2 regions of the Vagococcus carniphilus genome follow, and region 2 is predicted to be linked to the other one. Evidence: a T-box and tRNA genes for the amino acid it is inferred to sense, from the RefSeq annotation. Region 2 holds a T-box; the other holds one or more tRNA genes.
The links. The T-box of region 2 lies ahead of serS (serine--tRNA ligase). A T-box ahead of a tRNA ligase gene usually reads a tRNA of that ligase, here a tRNA-Ser.

Region 1: it has a tRNA-Ser gene. The T-box ahead of serS (serine--tRNA ligase) is inferred to sense a tRNA for this amino acid. The anticodon was not compared.

What each region holds. Positions count from the first base shown of each region.
Region 1 is NZ_CP060720.1:1,948,025-1,957,636, forward strand. It holds gene recJ (single-stranded-DNA-specific exonuclease RecJ) at 1-430, opposite strand, end outside; gene H9L18_RS09535 (polysaccharide deacetylase family protein) at 595-1,470, shown strand; gene H9L18_RS09540 (lysozyme family protein) at 1,526-2,149, opposite strand; gene dltD (D-alanyl-lipoteichoic acid biosynthesis protein DltD) at 2,309-3,571, opposite strand; gene dltC (D-alanine--poly(phosphoribitol) ligase subunit DltC) at 3,568-3,804, opposite strand; gene dltB (D-alanyl-lipoteichoic acid biosynthesis protein DltB) at 3,818-5,047, opposite strand; gene dltA (D-alanine--poly(phosphoribitol) ligase subunit DltA) at 5,047-6,555, opposite strand; gene H9L18_RS09565 (teichoic acid D-Ala incorporation-associated protein DltX) at 6,572-6,721, opposite strand; tRNA gene H9L18_RS09570 (tRNA-Gln) at 6,920-6,991, opposite strand; tRNA gene H9L18_RS09575 (tRNA-His) at 6,999-7,071, opposite strand; tRNA gene H9L18_RS09580 (tRNA-Tyr) at 7,088-7,168, opposite strand; tRNA gene H9L18_RS09585 (tRNA-Phe) at 7,178-7,250, opposite strand; tRNA gene H9L18_RS09590 (tRNA-Glu) at 7,287-7,358, opposite strand; tRNA gene H9L18_RS09595 (tRNA-Ser) at 7,374-7,463, opposite strand; tRNA gene H9L18_RS09600 (tRNA-Asn) at 7,496-7,569, opposite strand; tRNA gene H9L18_RS09605 (tRNA-Leu) at 7,609-7,692, opposite strand; tRNA gene H9L18_RS09610 (tRNA-Cys) at 7,712-7,782, opposite strand; tRNA gene H9L18_RS09615 (tRNA-Gln) at 7,789-7,860, opposite strand; tRNA gene H9L18_RS09620 (tRNA-His) at 7,868-7,940, opposite strand; tRNA gene H9L18_RS09625 (tRNA-Trp) at 7,952-8,022, opposite strand; tRNA gene H9L18_RS09630 (tRNA-Tyr) at 8,047-8,126, opposite strand; tRNA gene H9L18_RS09635 (tRNA-Phe) at 8,137-8,209, opposite strand; tRNA gene H9L18_RS09640 (tRNA-Asp) at 8,219-8,291, opposite strand; tRNA gene H9L18_RS09645 (tRNA-Val) at 8,306-8,378, opposite strand; tRNA gene H9L18_RS09650 (tRNA-Glu) at 8,399-8,470, opposite strand; tRNA gene H9L18_RS09655 (tRNA-Asn) at 8,478-8,551, opposite strand; rRNA gene rrf (5S ribosomal RNA) at 8,564-8,679, opposite strand; rRNA gene H9L18_RS09665 (23S ribosomal RNA) at 8,750-9,612, opposite strand, start outside.
Region 2 is NZ_CP060720.1:176,079-185,690, reverse strand. It holds rRNA gene H9L18_RS00880 (16S ribosomal RNA) at 1-1,522, opposite strand, end outside; gene croR (response regulator transcription factor CroR) at 1,985-2,674, shown strand; gene H9L18_RS00870 (sensor histidine kinase) at 2,664-3,824, shown strand; gene H9L18_RS00865 (serine hydrolase) at 3,922-5,184, shown strand; gene H9L18_RS00860 (serine hydrolase domain-containing protein) at 5,276-6,571, shown strand; gene H9L18_RS00855 (MazG-like family protein) at 6,595-6,894, shown strand; T-box leader at 6,932-7,150, shown strand; gene serS (serine--tRNA ligase) at 7,214-8,491, shown strand; gene guaB (IMP dehydrogenase) at 8,597-9,612, opposite strand, start outside.

The DNA of each region.
Region 1 (9,612 bases), 1.2 Mb from region 2:
TTAACTGAATACCTTCTTCTTCAATCATTCTTTGATAGACCTCTTTATTGGGACCATATCCATCTGAAAAACGATTTGGCAAATAGTAAACAACGTAACCACCAATTAATTCAATGGCTTCTTTCATGACTGTAGTACTTGTAATACCATCAGCATCATAATCACCATAAATAAGGATTTTTTCTCCTTTTTCAACTGCCTCTTGAATTCTTAAAATACTTTTTTCCATGTCATGAAGTAAAAAAGGATCATAAAAATCTGCAACTGTTGGCTTAAAAAAAGCAGTTATTTTTTCAGTATCTTGAATACCTCTTCTCCATAATAAGGGAGCCAATTCAGAGTTAATGTTTAATTGTTCCAGTGTTGGAATTAAAACACTGGATTCTTCCGTTACATCTTTTATGTTCCAATTATATTGTGATTCTTTCAAATTAACACTCCTGATCTAAAGAGTTTTTCAAATAAAAAAAGACTATTTGTCCACCCTTCATTTTAGCACATCTTGAACTAAAGAGGAAACAGATAGTCGCTTAACGACTTGAAAGCAATCTCTTGATTTGATAAACTTTAAAAAAAGATAATGAGGTAAAACAAATGAAGAAAAAATGGATATGGGTTCTCTTTTCATTACTATTGATTGAAGTCGCATTAGCAGCTTTTATTTTTATTAATCCTTTTGGACAAACAAAATCAAAGAAAGATGAACCAAAACAGACTCAAGAAATATCTAGTACAGTTGTAGAAAAAACAAGTACATCAACTAGTGAAGAAAAGGAAAACGAATGGATAAAAAGTGATACTGAAATTTCCTTTCCTATTCTTATGTATCACAGTTTAGCTGAAAGTGAAGGTAATTCTCTTAAAGTTCCTCCTACTGAGTTTAAAGAGCATTTAAAGTGGTTAAAAGAAAATGACTACTACACACTGACTCCTGAAGAAACCTATACTGTTTTAACTGAAAACAAGAAACCAGCTGAAAAAATTGTTTGGATAACATTAGATGATGGTTACTTAAATAACTATACTGATGGTTTCCCTATTTTCAAAGAACTTAAAATGAATGGAACAATTAATTACATTACTTCAAAAATTGAAAATTCTAGTTATTTTAACTTAAATCAAATGAAAGAAATGAGTCAAAATGAATTTATCTCTATTGAAAGTCATACTGTTTCACATTTAGATTTAAACACTTTAGAAGATGATCACATTAGACGTGAGTTGAAAGACTCTAAAGAATGGTTAGATAATAACTTAAAACAAAACACATCACTTCTGTGCTACCCAGCAGGAAGATACGATGAAAGAGTGAAGCAAATCGCAGAAGAAACGGGTTATAAAATGGCCATCACAACAGAACCTGGATATGCTAAAAAATCAGATGGTTTATTTGCTTTAAAACGCGTCAGGGTATCACCAGGCTACTCTGGAGAAGCATTTGGACAATATTTAACTAGTTCCAATCAATAAAAACTAAAAGCACCTAGAATGAACATGTCCTTGTTTCATTCTAGGTGCTTATTTATTAATTTGATGAAAAGAATTTGACAGATTTCAAATTCCATTTAACACTCTCAGCATAAAAGAAATTACCACCATTTTTATAGAGCTTGCCACCATTATAAATTAACGCTAATGGATGCTTATAAAAATAAGTCGTCTTCTCCTCATTACCTAACAACGGAGCTAATGTGTCTCTTGAATAAGTTTCAGCCAGTTCTAGTGTATTTTTTTTGCCATTTTCAGCTACATAATTAATATACCTAGAACCAAAATTATACGCTTGAACAGCTGTCCAAATATCGCAATTATTTTTATTAGCTTCTTCAATAACTTCTGACAAATGCTCAACGCCGGAATCAATGCTTTCTTCACTCGTAAAAATTTGATTTCTAGAGCCATACTTGCTTTCACTACTCTGCATTAAATCAACGTGATTTCCTTTACTTTCCGTATAGATAATCGCTAGAATCACATCGGTATATTCTTCAATATCATAATGCTTTGCAGCTTTTCTAACTTCAGGTTCCCAAACTAATACATTTTTTACTTGTTTATTTATCTTAAAACCAATTATCATGAAAACAATGACAATCAGTAACAATAAGATAAAGAAAAACTTTTTTAGTTTATTTCGTTTTTTCAACATTTTTTACTGCATTGCTCCCCTTTGTAATTGATAAGCATGGATAATTTTGTCATATATTTGATGATTAATCAAGTAAAATACCATAAGTTAAGTTTATTTTAAGGATATAAAAAAAGAGATAACCTAAAATATCGGTTTATCTCAATTTTTAAAGTATTGTTAATCAAAATCTGTATAATTTTGCCATTCTTTTGATAAAAATTCTTCAGAATTCATATTATAAGATGGCTTGTTTTTATCTCTTAAGAATTTTTGTAGGTCTCGATCCATTTGCATCCAACCTCTCCAACCTAAATGAATTGTATCTTCCATAAAGTAAGCTTGAGAGCGTTTATCAGTATAGTCTACAACGTGCTTAAATCCTTGTGATTTTAACTGATAATTAATTTTTTTACTAAATAAATCTAACATATCAGTTGAAAGGCCTGTATAATCTGACCATAATTTATTAACAGGCGGAATAACAAACATAGCGTCAATATTCTTTTCTGCAATTTGATTTAAAACTAATTGGAAATCTGAAAACTCAGGTGATTTAGTATAATCAAAATCAACTTGAGAATTTTCAAGTTTCCCTTTCATTGGTGCAATTCTCTTAGAATAAAATGAATTTGCTATATCAAATTCGTTATTACTTGTAGAAGATTCACCATCATTAAAGGCCTGTCTATCCAATTCTTTAAAAGAATAAACATCAGGTAATTCTTTTGTTTTTTTATCTATTTTTTCACTTTTTGATGTAATACCTATCTTACTAAATAATTTATCTTCTTTTGTTAAAATTTCATAATTATATGCTGCTCTTTTTTTATCTAAAGGAGACAGTTCTTCACCACTTTTTATTTTTTTCATCATGGCTTTTAATTCAGTATCAGCTCTTACACTAGAAAAATGTAATAATCTTTTAGCTAAATACTGATCATTTATGTCATTTGATCCAAGATTCATTACCCAGTCATTAGTTTGTAAAGGTGAAAAGAAAAGAGAAAACATAGGATCTCCTACCCCTTCTTTAACAAACCATTGGGGTGAAATAATGAAAACTATTTTTTTGTTATTCAATTCATCACCCATCGAATTCAACATAAAGAAGTGGGTTAAAGATTGAGTTCCTGGTGCCCCCAATAGAAAGGGTTCATAAGAACGATTATATTTTTGAGCTAATACAGAAGGATGATAAGCATTAACACGACTTAGTTCAGATGAACCAAAGAAAGGTAAATATTTATCACTTGCCATCGCCTCATTCTTTAAATCATTTCCTTTTAGAACATTAACTGACATTGATGAAGCTGCTTCATGAATTGATTTTGCTGATGGTCCTGAAAACCAATGAATTGGGGAAAAGATAATCGCGCCAATGATGATAATTGCCGCAAAAAAAGGACCAACAGCAGAAAATAGTTTCTTTTTAGATATCATGATTGTAATGCAGTAATTTGATTAATAATTTGTTGAGGTGTTCCCCACTCACTTCTTTCATATTCTGAAACAGGCACTGTAATGCCTAGTTGACCATCAATTTCAACTAACATTTGAACTGTTGCCATCGAATCTAATAAACCATCTTCATATAGATCCATATCTAATTGTTCACTCACATCTTGACCTGTTAAATCTTCTAAAATTGCTAAAACTGTTTCTTTTACATCCATCATTGTCATCTCCCTAAATATTAAATATTTGTTTTGCTAAAGTATCCAAAAATCCTGAGAAGATTAAGAAACTAAAACAAACTGCGTTGAACGTGATAAAAACTGAAAGTCCATGTGTCCAACGATTACTTGGTAATTGATCTTTATGTTTCTTTTTATACCTTAGCCAAGCATCATTTATACAAATTAAAATCGCATGGTATAAACCATACACAATATAATACCACGTTAAACCGTGCCAGACACCCATAATTAAAAATAATGCAAAATAGCCAACATTTGATGCAACTATTCTACTTTTGAAAACTTTCTTCTTCATTAAAGTAAACATCAATCTCATATAAACATAATCTCTGAACCAAAATGATAAAGACATATGCCATCTATTCCAAAATTCTTTTATATTTGGACTTAAAAATGGTTTATTAAAGTTAATTGGTGTCTCATATCCAAGTAAATAACTGGTACCTACAGCAAAGAGACTGTATCCTGCAAAATCAAAAAATAAATACATACTATAGACATACATATATCCTATGGTTCCAACTAAAACACCACTTCTTGAAAGTGCAAAGGATTGAACAATAGGAAGCAAATGACTTCCCAACGCATAGCCTATTAAAAACTTATATAAGAATCCTAAAAAGATATAATGGATTCCTTTTCCTAATAATTCAATATACTTATCTTTACTTGGTGGTTCTTTTAAATCTTTTACAAATCGTTTATAACGATCAATAGGACCAGAAGAAATAGTCGGGAAAAAGAGTAAAAATTGAATATAATGGCTCATTTTATAATCTTTTATCATTCCATCTCTAATTTCCATAATAACTTGAACCGATTTGAACGTTAAATAAGAATATCCTAAAAAGTAAAAGAGAAGATAAGACTTACTTCCTGTAAAAGGACCTAACTTCATAATTATCATAGGTATAATACTCAAAAAGACAGATAGATAAAACCAACTACTTTTATTTGCTTTTTGTCTATATCTAAAGTAAATACCTGTTAAAAGACACTGCCAAACAACATAAGCAATTAATGCAATACCTTGTTTTATATTTGGTCCAGCAAAACTAATCCATAGAAAGAATACAGTCAGCAAGTTTTGGTACCAATACAATCTCTTTCCTCTTAAAGAGGAAATGATTGATGGAATAAACAAGATAGCCAAAATAATGAAGTAAAAGGGCTTTTCATATGGTGTCAAAAATGGTACAAATTGAGTAATACTTGCCATTATTTGTTCACCTCATTTATCAACCCTTTTCTATCCACCTTACCATTAGCAGTTAGTGGTAACGATTCAACAAAGATAAAACGTTGTGGAATCATGTAATCCATTACTTTATTAGAAAGGTCTTCTTTCAAAAGTTTCGTCACTTCTTTTTCATCGAAAGAAGCTGTCGCATCATAGACAATATAAGCAACTAATTGCTGTACTTTATGACTCTTATTATATTTCGGTACAACACAAGCATTTTTAACACCATTAAGCATTGTTAAATGATGATCGATATCACCTAATTCAATTCGATACCCATGCCATTTAATTTGAAAATCTAATCTTCCTTTATAGTACAACATATCATTCTTAATCAGTCCAGCATCACCAGTTCTATATGCTGGTTTTCCCTCATACATAAAGAAAGCCTCTTTTGTTTTTTCAGGATTATTAAAGTATCCAATAGAAACTCCAGGACCAACAATAATAATTTCACCAATTTCTCCTGAAGAAAGAGCATGTCCATTGTCGTCCAATATAATTAATTCAGTGTCACCTTTTACCTTACCTAAAGGTAATCGATCGTTATTATTTAGAACATCTTGTGTTATTTTAACAATAGTAATAGCTACCGTTGCTTCAGTGGGTCCATAAGTATTAAAAATAGACGCATTAGGAAAACGATCTATTAATTTTTGAGCAACATTATGAGGTAACTCTTCACCACAAAACTGAAAATTTTCCAATGAAGGTAATTTTTCACTAGTAAACTCAGGGTTCAACAAACAAATCTCAATTAATGATGGTGTTGAAACCCAAACGTTTAAATTCATTTTGGGAATACTACCAAAAAGTAACGGGAAACTCTCAACCATTTTCTTTTCCATTGGTACCAAAGTACCACAAGTTAAAAGAGATGGAAATAAATCCATTACTGACAAGTCAAATGAAAATGGTGCTTGGCACAGAAACCTTTGTTCCATTTTCAATTCAAAATCCTCTAACATCCAGTTACAAAAGCTTTCTAAGTTGGAATAAGTAATTTGTACACCCTTAGGTTTACCGGTTGTACCAGAAGTAAAAATAGTATAATAAACATCATTTCCTGAAACGACGTTACTAAATGAAGGAACTGTTCTCTTAGATACAATCTCTTCAAATAAATTTAAATTAATAACATTTCCTATCTCTAACGGCCAATCATCTATAGCTATGACACAAATCGCTTGTGACTCTTCATAAATCATTTTCACTCGATCAACTGGAGTATGTCCATCAACTGGTATGTAACCATATCCAGCCTTTGTACATCCTAAAAAGCTAACAACCATACGGCTGTTTTGACCGCCATATACAATAATATTTTTACCAGTCTCTTCATTTTCTTCTAAATAAGAAGCCAAAGAGTTAGACATATTTTCTAACTCTAAATATGTTAAACTATTTTCTCCCTCATCAAAAAATATATTATTTGGTTTTTTTTCAGACCAAGTCCTAATAGTTTCAACAATTTTATTCTCCATCTTCTAACATCCCCTTCTAAAATTGATTATAGATAAAGGATCCTCCACCTACTGAACTGTAATGATATAAGTAAACTAATCCTAATAGAATAATTGCATATAAAGCTGTTTTTCCAATAAAACTTAACCAATATTTAGATTGCTCACTTTTAACTATATTCTTCATTTCCATTTTAGTCATCCTCTCTTGATGTTTTCTTAGTTAAATTTTAACTCAAAACTTGCTCTTTTCTATCAAGCATTTGTACCAAATTTAACTACGACTTTAGTCCTAGATTAACGTCACAATAGAAACATTTGTAATATATAAGTAACAATGCATTATATTTCTCAAAAAAAAAGACTCGAATAATCGAGTCTTTTACTGGGCTAGCTGGATTCGAACCAACGAGTGACGGAGTCAAAGTCCGTTGCCTTACCACTTGGCTATAGCCCATTAAAGGGGCGACTGATGGGAATCGAACCCACGAATGCCGGAGCCACAATCCGGTGCGTTAACCACTTCGCCACAACCGCCATATAATTTTAAAAATGGAGGGGGGCAGATTCGAACTGCCGAACCCGAAGGAGCGGATTTACAGTCCGCCGCGTTTAGCCACTTCGCTACCCCTCCATATTTTAATGGCGCAAGACAGAATCGAACTGCCGACACACGGAGCTTCAATCCGTTGCTCTACCAACTGAGCTACTGCGCCTAAACCAATCTAAAATAGATTAAATTTATTTTTTTATGACCCGTACGGGACTCGAACCCGTGTTACCGCCGTGAAAGGGCGGTGTCTTAACCGCTTGACCAACGGGCCTGTTTAATTTAATTACGGAGAGTAAGGGATTCGAACCCTTGAGACAGTTATTACCGCCTACATGATTTCCAATCATGCTCCTTCGGCCAGCTCGGACAACTCTCCAGATTCATTATTTACCTTAATTCTCAATAATACTCCGGCAGTAGGACTCGAACCTACGACATCATGATTAACAGTCATGCGCTACTACCAACTGAGCTATGCCGGATAATTTTTAATTATATTATTATGTTTAAGCACTATACAATACCGGCGGCCGGGGTCGAACCGGCACGCCCTTGCGGGCACAGGATTTTGAGTCCAGCGCGTCTGCCAATTCCGCCACGCCGGCATAAAACATAATATATAAAAGGCGGTAACCGGATTTGAACCGATGATAAAGGTGTTGCAGACCTCTGCCTTACCACTTGGCTATACCGCCGAAATACTGGGCTAGCTGGATTCGAACCAACGAGTGACGGAGTCAAAGTCCGTTGCCTTACCACTTGGCTATAGCCCATTAAAGGGGCGACTGATGGGAATCGAACCCACGAATGCCGGAGCCACAATCCGGTGCGTTAACCACTTCGCCACAACCGCCATAATAAAAACAGGGGTAGTAGGAATCGAACCCACGCTGACGGTTTTGGAGACCGTAGTTCTACCGCTAAACTATACCCCTATAGTTTATATATAATAATTAAAATGGAGGGGGCAGATTCGAACTGCCGAACCCGAAGGAGCGGATTTACAGTCCGCCGCGTTTAGCCACTTCGCTACCCCTCCATATTTAAAATGGCGCAAGACAGAATCGAACTGCCGACACACGGAGCTTCAATCCGTTGCTCTACCAACTGAGCTACTGCGCCTAAAACAAACGGTCCCGACGGGATTTGAACCCGCGATCTCCTGCGTGACAGGCAGGCATGTTAACCCCTACACCACGGAACCAATTATTTAGGTAATGGAGGTTAACGGGATCGAACCGCTGACCCCCTGCTTGTAAGGCAGGTGCTCTCCCAGCTGAGCTAAACCTCCATTTGGTTATATAAAACTTATGACCCGTACGGGACTCGAACCCGTGTTACCGCCGTGAAAGGGCGGTGTCTTAACCGCTTGACCAACGGGCCATTTAAACTCCGGCAGTAGGACTCGAACCTACGACATCATGATTAACAGTCATGCGCTACTACCAACTGAGCTATGCCGGATAATTATAATAAGCATGGCAACGTCCTACTCTCACAAAGGGAAACCCTTCACTACCCTCGGCGCTAAAAAGCTTAACTTCTGTGTTCGGCATGGGAACAGGTGTATCCTTCTTGCCATCATCGCCACACTTATTTTTTTGAGTGATTGTTCACTCAAAACTGGATGTTTTAGTTATATTCAACATTGTTACCGATATTTTGGTTAAGTCCTCGACCGATTAGTACTAGTCCGCTCCGTACATCGCTGCACTTCCACTCCTAGCCTATCTACCTGATCATCTTTCAGGGGTCTTACTTTCTTAAAGAAATGGGAAATCTCATCTTGAGGGGGCTTCACGCTTAGATGCTTTCAGCGTTTATCCCGTCCATACATAGCTACCCAGCAATGCCCTTGGCAGAACAACTGGTACACCAGAGGTATGTCCATCCCGGTCCTCTCGTACTAAGGACAGCTCCTCTCAAATTTCCAACGCCCGCGACGGATAGGGACCGAACTGTCTCACGACGTTCTGAACCCAGCTCGCGTGCCGCTTTAATGGGCGAACAGCCCAACCCTTGGGACCGACTACAGCCCCAGGATGCGACGAGCCGACATCGAGGTGCCAAACCTCCCCGTCGATGTGAACTCTTGGGGGAGATAAGCCTGTTATCCCCAGGGTAGCTTTTATCCGTTGAGCGATGGCCCTTCCATGCGGAACCACCGGATCACTAAGCCCGACTTTCGTCCCTGCTCGAGTTGTAGCTCTCGCAGTCAAGCTCCCTTCTGCCTTTGCACTCTACGAATGATTTCCAACCATTCTGAGGGAACCTTTGGGCGCCTCCGTTACATTTTAGGAGGCGACCGCCCCAGTCAAACTGTCCATCTGACACTGTCTCCCGCCACGATAAGTGGCGCGGGTTAGAATGGTCATAACACAAGGGTAGTATCCCACCAATGCCTCCCTCGAGACTAGCGTCCCGAGCTCTACGGCTCCTACCTATCCTGTACATGTGTCACAAACATTCAATATCAAACTACAGTAAAGCTCCATGGGGTCTTTCCGTCCTGTCGCGGGTAACCT
Region 2 (9,612 bases):
ACCTTGTTACGACTTCACCCCAATCATCTATCCCACCTTAGGCGGCTGGCTCCAAAAGGTTACCTCACCGACTTTGGGTGTTACAAACTCTCGTGGTGTGACGGGCGGTGTGTACAAGGCCCGGGAACGTATTCACCGTGGCGTGCTGATCCACGATTACTAGCGATTCCGGCTTCATGTAGGCGAGTTGCAGCCTACAATCCGAACTGAGAACGGCTTTAAGAGATTAGCTAAACCTCGCGGTCTTGCGACTCATTGTACCGTCCATTGTAGCACGTGTGTAGCCCAGGTCATAAGGGGCATGATGATTTGACGTCATCCCCACCTTCCTCCGGTTTGTCACCGGCAGTCTCGCTAGAGTGCCCAACTGAATGATGGCAACTAACAATAAGGGTTGCGCTCGTTGCGGGACTTAACCCAACATCTCACGACACGAGCTGACGACAACCATGCACCACCTGTCACTTTGTCCCCGAAGGGAAAGCTCTATCTCTAGAGTGGTCAAAGGATGTCAAGACCTGGTAAGGTTCTTCGCGTTGCTTCGAATTAAACCACATGCTCCACCGCTTGTGCGGGCCCCCGTCAATTCCTTTGAGTTTCAGCCTTGCGGCCGTACTCCCCAGGCGGAGTGCTTAATGCGTTAACTGCAGCACTGAAGGGCGGAAACCCTCCAACACTTAGCACTCATCGTTTACGGCGTGGACTACCAGGGTATCTAATCCTGTTTGCTCCCCACGCTTTCGAGCCTCAGCGTCAGTTACAGACCAGAGAGTCGCCTTCGCCACTGGTGTTCCTCCATATATCTACGCATTTCACCGCTACACATGGAATTCCACTCTCCTCTTCTGCACTCAAGTTCCCCAGTTTCCAATGACCTTCCTCGGTTGAGCCGAGGGCTTTCACATCAGACTTAAGAAACCGCCTGCGCTCGCTTTACGCCCAATAAATCCGGACAACGCTTGCCACCTACGTATTACCGCGGCTGCTGGCACGTAGTTAGCCGTGGCTTTCTGGTTAGATACCGTCAAGGTGAGAACAGTAACTCTCTCACTTGTTCTTCTCTAACAACAGAGTTTTACGATCCGAAAACCTTCTTCACTCACGCGGCGTTGCTCGGTCAGACTTTCGTCCATTGCCGAAGATTCCCTACTGCTGCCTCCCGTAGGAGTCTGGGCCGTGTCTCAGTCCCAGTGTGGCCGATCACCCTCTCAGGTCGGCTATGCATCATGGTCTTGGTAGGCCGTTACCCCACCAACTAACTAATGCAGCGCGGGCCCATCCAACAGTGACACCGAAGCGTCTTTTATTATTCTTCCATGCGGAAAAACAAATTATGCGGTATTAGCACCTGTTTCCAAGTGTTATCCCCCTCTGTTGGGCAGGTTGCCCACGTGTTACTCACCCGTCCGCCACTCTTTGATTTTCGGTGGAGCAAGCTCCGGTGAAAATCAAAGCGTTCGACTTGCATGTATTAGGCACGCCGCCAGCGTTCGTCCTGAGCCAGGATCAAACTCTCAATAAAAGTTGATTAACATCTTGCGATGTTTAGCTCATTAATTTTAAAACTTGCTAGCGAATGTTATTCACTAAATATGGTTTGTTTTTACTAAAAGTAAAAACGCCCTACACATTTGGTTTGTCTTACTTTGTTCAGTTTTCAAAGATCTATTTCTTCGTTGCCGTAACAACTTTTTAATAATAACAAAGTTGTTTCGTTTTGTCAACAACTTTTTTTATTTTTTTAATTGTTGAATCAACAAGAATCGGTGGTTTCGATCAACCTCAAAAATAATAACATAACTTCCAAAAGGTTGTCAACAACTAATTTCAAATTATTTTATATTGCTTTTTTCTAAAACAGCAATGAAAATAATATACTACTTTTTTAAATATTTGTAAACATCTTTTTAAAATTATTTTTTCTTTACCAACTTTTGGTACAATATAATTATACACTATTAAATTAGAAGCGGAGGATTTATTTATGAAGATACTTGTTGTAGATGATGATAAAGAAATTGTTGAGCTATTAAATATATACATAAAAAACGAAGGCTACGATGTGATTAAAGCTTATAACGGAAAAGAGGCCTTAATTAAAATTACAGCTAACCCTGATATTGATTTGATGATTCTAGACATTATGATGCCTGAAATGGATGGTATGGAAGTTGTCAAAGAGCTTCGAAAAACTTCTCAAATCCCTATTATTATGTTAACTGCAAAAACAACAGACATGGATAAAATACAAGGTTTAATTGCAGGTGCTGACGATTACGTTACAAAGCCATTTAATCCATTAGAAATTATGGCACGTGTCAAATCGTTATTAAGACGAACAAATATGCAACAAGTTCAAACCGAAGTTCCAGATATTTTAGAGATTGGCCCTTTAAAAATAAAAAAAGAATCTCATGAAGTTACTACTGATAAAAATGTAAACATCCAATTAACAGCTCTTGAATTTGGTATTCTATATTTATTAGCTAGTCATCCTAATCGTGTTTTTAGCGCGGATGAAATATTTGAAAGAGTTTGGCAACAGGAAAGTTTAGTTTCAGCTAAAACTGTTATGGTTCATGTTAGTCACTTGAGAGATAAAATTGAAGAAGCCACAAATGGAGAAAAAGTAATCCAAACAGTTTGGGGTGTTGGCTATAAAATTGAGAGATAAACAAAAAAAACATAATCGAATTGTTCTAACCTCAAAAGAAAAAAGCGAGCTTCTTATAGAAGGTATTGTAACTATTATTTTATTAATTTTATTAAATTTAGCAATGTACATGTTATTAATACAAATTGTTCAGTCAAGTTTATCTATTGAAAGTATGATTAGCAATATCAGCACTTCTATCTATGATACTTTTTATAGTCCTACTTCTTACGCTTGGAAAAAACCAATTTTTTTCTTACTTGGAATTATCGACTTATCTATCCTTTATTGGCGACTAATTAGACGGTACAGACAAATGCAGCAACGCCATATTATTAGTGAACTTCACTATATCTCTAACGGGCACTATGACCACCGTATTCCTTTTGATCTCAACGGGGACTCTGGAAAGTTAATTCGAAGTATCAATGCTTTGGTCGACAGTACTGTAGAAGCCATTGAGGAAGAACGGCGTATTGAACAATCAAAAGATGAATTAATTACAAATGTTAGTCATGATATTAGAACACCTCTAACTTCAATTATCGGCTATCTCGGCTTAATTGAAGAAAAAAAATATTCTAGTGATGAGGAACTTTTAAAATATACTCATACAGCCTATATGAAAGCCAGACAAATGAAAGTGTTAGTAGATGATTTATTTGAGTATACTAAGGTTCGGCAATCTAACACACCTCTTAGCATTATGACTTTTGATATGCAACAATTAATTGGTCAAGTTGTTGTTGATTTCGAATTAGAAGCCTCTAAAAAAAATGTGACAGTCGACTTTGAAGCATCACCTTCTTCTCTTATGATGGAGGGTGACACAGAAAAATTAGTTCGAGTTTTTGATAATCTACTATCTAATGCTTTAAAATATGGAGTTAATGGTAAACAAATTATTATCCACTCTGAAAAAATTGGTTCAGAGGTTGTTATTACGGTGAAAAATGATGGTAAAGAAATTCCTAAACAATCACTTGATTTATTATTTGATCGCTTTTACCGAGTGGAAGAATCCAGATCACAACAAACTGGAGGTACAGGTTTAGGTTTGGCTATAGCTCAAAGTATAGTTACTCTACATAACGGCTATATTTATGCAACATCAGAAAATGGGTGGACCTCTTTTGTCATTCATTTACCTTTAAAATCAACAGAATTATAATTATCTTAAAAGAAGCCGACTCATTATTTGCTTTGGCCTCTTTTTTTTGATAAATTTTAACTGGTAATAAATTCGCTCGTTAAGAAAGGATTTTTTTATGAAACAAATGAAACAACGGTTAGGTATTTTCCTATTAGTAATTACAGCTATTATTCCACTACCTATCCATACTTTAGCAGCAGAAAATGACTTTTCATCTCCTGCTAGTGCCGCCTTTGCCGTTGATTATGACACAGGAAAAGTTTTTTATAACCAAAACGCTGACGAACCTTTAGGTATTGCCTCTATGACAAAACTTATTACTGCTTATATTGTTTTCGATGAAATAGAAAAAGGTACTATTTCTTGGGAAGACAAAGTACCCGTCAGTGATAAATTAAAAAAAATGAGTAAAAATCCAGATTTATCTAATATACCTATCAAAGATAAACATGATTACACTGTAAAAGATGCTCTGGAAGCTTCCTTAATTTCTTCAGCCAACTCATTAACGTCTGCATTAGCTGAACTTATCTCTGGTTCTGAAATTAAGTTTGTTGATCGCATGTACAAACAACTTGATGATTGGAATATAAAAGATGGCTATTTAGTAACAGCCTCTGGGTTGGGAAATGAAGATATGGGAAAAGATATTTATCCAGGCTCTAAAAAAACAGACGAAAACTTACTTAGTGCCAGAAGTATGGCGATTGTTGCTAGAGAGATTATCACAGACTTTCCTGAAGTTTTAGAAATTGCTTCATCTCCAAGTAGAGCTATTTCAGACGGAACAACTATTTGGAATTCAAATGAGATGTTACCGGATTTTGATTATTACACTGAAGGTGTCGATGGATTAAAAACCGGAACTACTCCACTTGCTGGTGCCTGTTTTGTTGGTACTGCTAAAAGAGGAGATCAGAGAATTATCACGGTGGTTATGGATGTTGATCCTGAATACAGTCGTTTCCAAGAAACCGCCAATTTAATGAATTACGTTTATGACAATTGGTCATATAAAACAGTGCTAAAAAAAGGTGAGCCATCAAGCCAAAGTACTATTAGTATCAATAAGGGAAAAAAAGATAAAGCTTCTATTGTCCTTACCGAAGACTTATCTGTTTGGACTAAAAACGATAATCAGAACATCAAACTATTTTTCGAACCAAATAAAAAGCAATTAACAAAAAAGAAAAAAGTTAATGCTCCTAAGAAAAAAGGTTATATTGTTGGGAGTGAACATGTTTATAACACGACTGACACCCTTGGTTATTTAACAAAAGAAGAAGAAATACATGATGTTTCTAAAGTTGCTTTAAAAACTGATATTGAAAGAGCTAATTTTTTCATTCAAATTTGGCAGAGTATAACAAAACGTTAATACGAAAAGTATTAACGTTTTTTCATTTTTTGTTCACATCTTTGTGATAAAATGATTCATAAATTTATCTAATAGAAAGAGAGGTTGCATTATGGAACCTTCTAAAGTCACCACTAATTTACTTAGGAAAAGACTTAAAAGGCAAAGAAGAAAAACTGTTATTCTTTTTTTTATTGGTTTGTTACTAGGTGGCGCTATTGCGTTTAATGTTTATTTCTGGTTTCCTATATTAAAAAAGGAATTTGATTTACCTGAAATTAAACAATACGGCTTAAACACAACTCAATCATCCATAAGTTCAACAGATACTACGTCAAGTTCTACTGAGACTGAACAAACAACTGAGTCATCAATTGAGATGGAAGAGAATCAATTCATCCCTCGAGTTAGTACTGCTAATTATCAAGATATTTCTTCTCTTCATACTGATTTATCAAAACAACTTGATCAAAAAATCAGCCAAACTAATAGCTCTGGTACCTTTTTAGTAATAAAAAATAACCAAGTAGTTTTAATGGATAACTACGGAAATACAAAAGACTATTCGAATAATCCTATAGATAGTACTTACATGTTAGGCTCTGTCCAAAAATTAGTGACAGCAACTTTACTTATGTCATTAATTGAAGAAGGAAAAATTGAGTTAGAAACCACTCTTGATACTTACTATCCTGATATTCCAAATAGTAAAAATATAACTATTGATCAAATGTTGTCGATGACATCTGGTTTAGTTTTAAAAGAAAAACTTAGTTCAACTAAATCAAAAGATGAGAGTATTGCTTATGTATTAAAAAATGTTACCTATGAAAAACAAACTAAGTGGCATTATTCTGACGTCAACTTTTTCTTATTGGCAGCAATTATTGAAAAAATAACTCATACATCTTATGAACAATATTTCGATGAAATTATAAAAACGCCACTTAACTTAGAGCACTCAGGATTTTATAATCATGTTCAACAAGAAACCCATTTAATTCCTTCTTATTACAAAGAAGACGACGGTACTGTAAAAAGAGAACCTGTGAAAATTTCTGAAGCAACCTATATTAACGAATTAGGAACCGGCAATATGTACACCTCTGTTTCAGATTTATTAACACTAATTCAAGCGGTTATCGATGGTAGGGTCATCTCTCAAGAAACCTTACAAAAAACTCTTGAAAAGAAACCTGGACCTTATTTCTATGATTATAAAGCAGGTATCTACGATCGAGAAAACAATTATTATGCTCACGGTGTATTCAGAGGATATGAATCTACTCTTTTCTTTAACAAAGATGCTAGCAATATGGTTATTTTCTTAAGTAACATCAATGAAAAAGATAGAAGCAGTATCGCCCTATCAAAAGAACTCTTTCAACAAATTAATCAAATACAATAATTTTAATGGAGGTTAATTCCTTAATGGACAAAACACTTCAAGCAATCAAACAATTAGCTATACTTGAGCCAAAAACACTAGAACAAATGGCCTTAAAATTATCTGAAGAATCTGGTGAAGTCGCTCAAGCTGTGTTAAGTCAAACTAAAGCCAGTGGTAATCAATATAAGTCATTACAAACAGAGGATATCAAAGAAGAATGTATTGATACTATTTTAGTTGCCACTGCTCTTTACTACAAATTAGAAGGCAGCAGCGATGAAGAATTTATTACGCTTTTGACAGAAAAAATGACAAAATGGAAGCAGCACCTCCACAACTAATTTGACAGACTAAAAAAAAGTAGCTATACTCTATCTAATAAATAGTCAAAAAAAGATTAGTACTTACTTTACTTGTTTTAGAGAGTTGACGGTTGGTGAAAGTCAATACAAAAAGATAAGGAATCCACTTTTTAATGATATGTAGCGAAAACCATTAGGATTAAGCTACATCGGATGCAAACCGTTAACTTGCTTAATGAAGACACACATGTGTAAATCTGGGTGGTACCGCGAAATTCAACCTTTCGCCCCAAAAGGAATATTTATTCTTTTTGGGGTGGAAGGTTTTTTTATTTTAAAAATTTAAGGAGGATGTATTATGTTAGATGTAAAATTTATGAGACAAAACTTTGACATTGTCAAAGAAAAATTATTAACCCGTGGAGTTAACGTTGAGATTTTAAATGATTTCATGGCTCTTGATAAGGACAGACGTGAACATTTAGTTCAAGTGGAAACTTTGAAAAAAACTAAAAATGATGTTTCTCAAGAAATCTCTACACTAAAACGCAACAAAGAAAATGCAGATGATAAAATTGTTGAAATGAAAGAATTAGGAGAAAAAATTAAAGGGTTAGACGATACAATTCGCGGTATCGACGAAAAACTACAAACTATTTCTCACACTTTACCAAACCTACCTCATGAAGATGTTCCAGTTGGAGAAGACGAAGATGACAATGTGGAAGTTAGACGTTGGGAAACTCCTAGAAAATTTGATTTCGAAGCAAAACCTCATTGGGAAGTAGCTGAAAATTTAGGAATTTTAGATTTTGAACGTGGTGCTAAGGTTTCTGGTAGTCGCTTTGTCTTCTACAAAGGATTAGGCGCTCGTTTAGAAAGAGCTATTTACAATTTAATGCTTGATACTCATATCTATGAACATGGATATACTGAAATGATTACACCATACATTGTTAACGAAGATTCTATGTTTGGTACAGGTCAATTTCCTAAATTTAAAGAAGATGTTTTCCAATTAGAAAACAGTAACTATACATTAATTCCTACAGCAGAAGTTCCTTTAACTAACTACTACCGTGATGAAATTTTATCACCTGAACAATTACCTGTTTACTTTACAGCCCTAAGCCCTTCTTTCCGTTCAGAAGCTGGAAGTGCAGGACGTGACACAAGAGGTTTAATCAGATTACACCAATTCAACAAAGTTGAGATGGTAAAATTAAGTAAACCAGAAACTTCTTATGAAGAATTAGAAAAAATGACTAATAATGCAGAAGCTATTCTACAAAAATTAAACTTACCATACCGAGTAATTACTCTTTGTACAGGAGACATGGGCTTTTCTGCTGCTAAAACTTATGACATTGAAGTTTGGATTCCAGCTCAAGATACTTATCGTGAAATCAGTTCTTGTTCTAACTGTGAGAACTTCCAAGCAAGACGTGCTAAAATCCGTTACCGTAACGAAGAAGGTAAAACTGACTTCGTGCATACTTTAAACGGATCTGGATTAGCTGTTGGTAGAACTGTTGCGGCTATCTTAGAAAACTATCAAAATGAAGACGGTAGTGTAACAATTCCTGAAGTTTTAGTTCCTTACATGGGTGGTTTAACAAAAATTACTAAAGATTAATTCATTTATTTAATAGAGACTGACTTACGTGTCGGTCTCTTTTTTTAGCAAACGACCTTAATAAAGCAAAAAAAGAAGGCCTCAGTAGCCTTCCTTTTAAAAGTTTTAAGATTCAATTGAATAGTTTGGTGCTTCTTTTGTGATTTGGACATCATGAGGATGAGATTCACGTAACCCTGCTCCACTCATTTGAACAAACTGAGCGTTGTCACGTAGTTCTTGTAAGTTACCTGCACCTACATAACCCATACCTGCACGTAAGCCACCTGTCATTTGGAAGACAATATCTTGTGCGCTACCTTTATAGGCAACACGACCTTCAATACCTTCTGGAACTAACTTGTTAGCTTCGTTTACTGAACTTTGGAAGTAACGATCGCTTGATCCTTTTTCCATCGCTCCAAGAGAACCCATACCACGATATGTTTTAAAACGACGACCTTGATAAATTTCAAATTCACCTGGTGATTCATCTGTTCCAGCTAACATTGAGCCTAACATAACAACATGCCCACCTGCTGCTAAAGCTTTAACGATATCTCCTGAATATTTAATACCACCATCAGCAATAATTGTTCTTCCGTATTCACGAGCCACACCTGCAGCGTCATAAATAGCTGTTAATTGAGGAACACCAACACCTGCAACTACACGTGTAGTACAAATTGAACCTGGTCCAATTCCCACCTTAACCACATCAACACCAACATCATACAATGCTTTAGTGCCTTCTGCTGTTGCAACGTTTCCTGCAATAATCGTTACATTTTGGAATGTATCACGAATTTCTTTGATTTTTCTAATAACACCTGCACTATGACCATGAGCTGTATCAATAATCAAAGCATCAACACCAGCGTCTACTAATGCTTCTGCACGTTCAAACGTGTCACTTGTTACACCAACTGCTGCTGCTACTAAAAGACGTCCATGCTCATCTTTTGCTGCATTCGGGAATTCAATTACTTTCTCAATATCTTTGATTGTAATTAAACCACTTAAACGACCTTTATCATCAACGATTGGTAATTTTTCAATTTTATGTTGTTGTAAAATATTTTCAGCATCTTTTAAAGATGTTCCAACAGGTGCTGTTACTAAATCTTCTTTAGTCATTACAT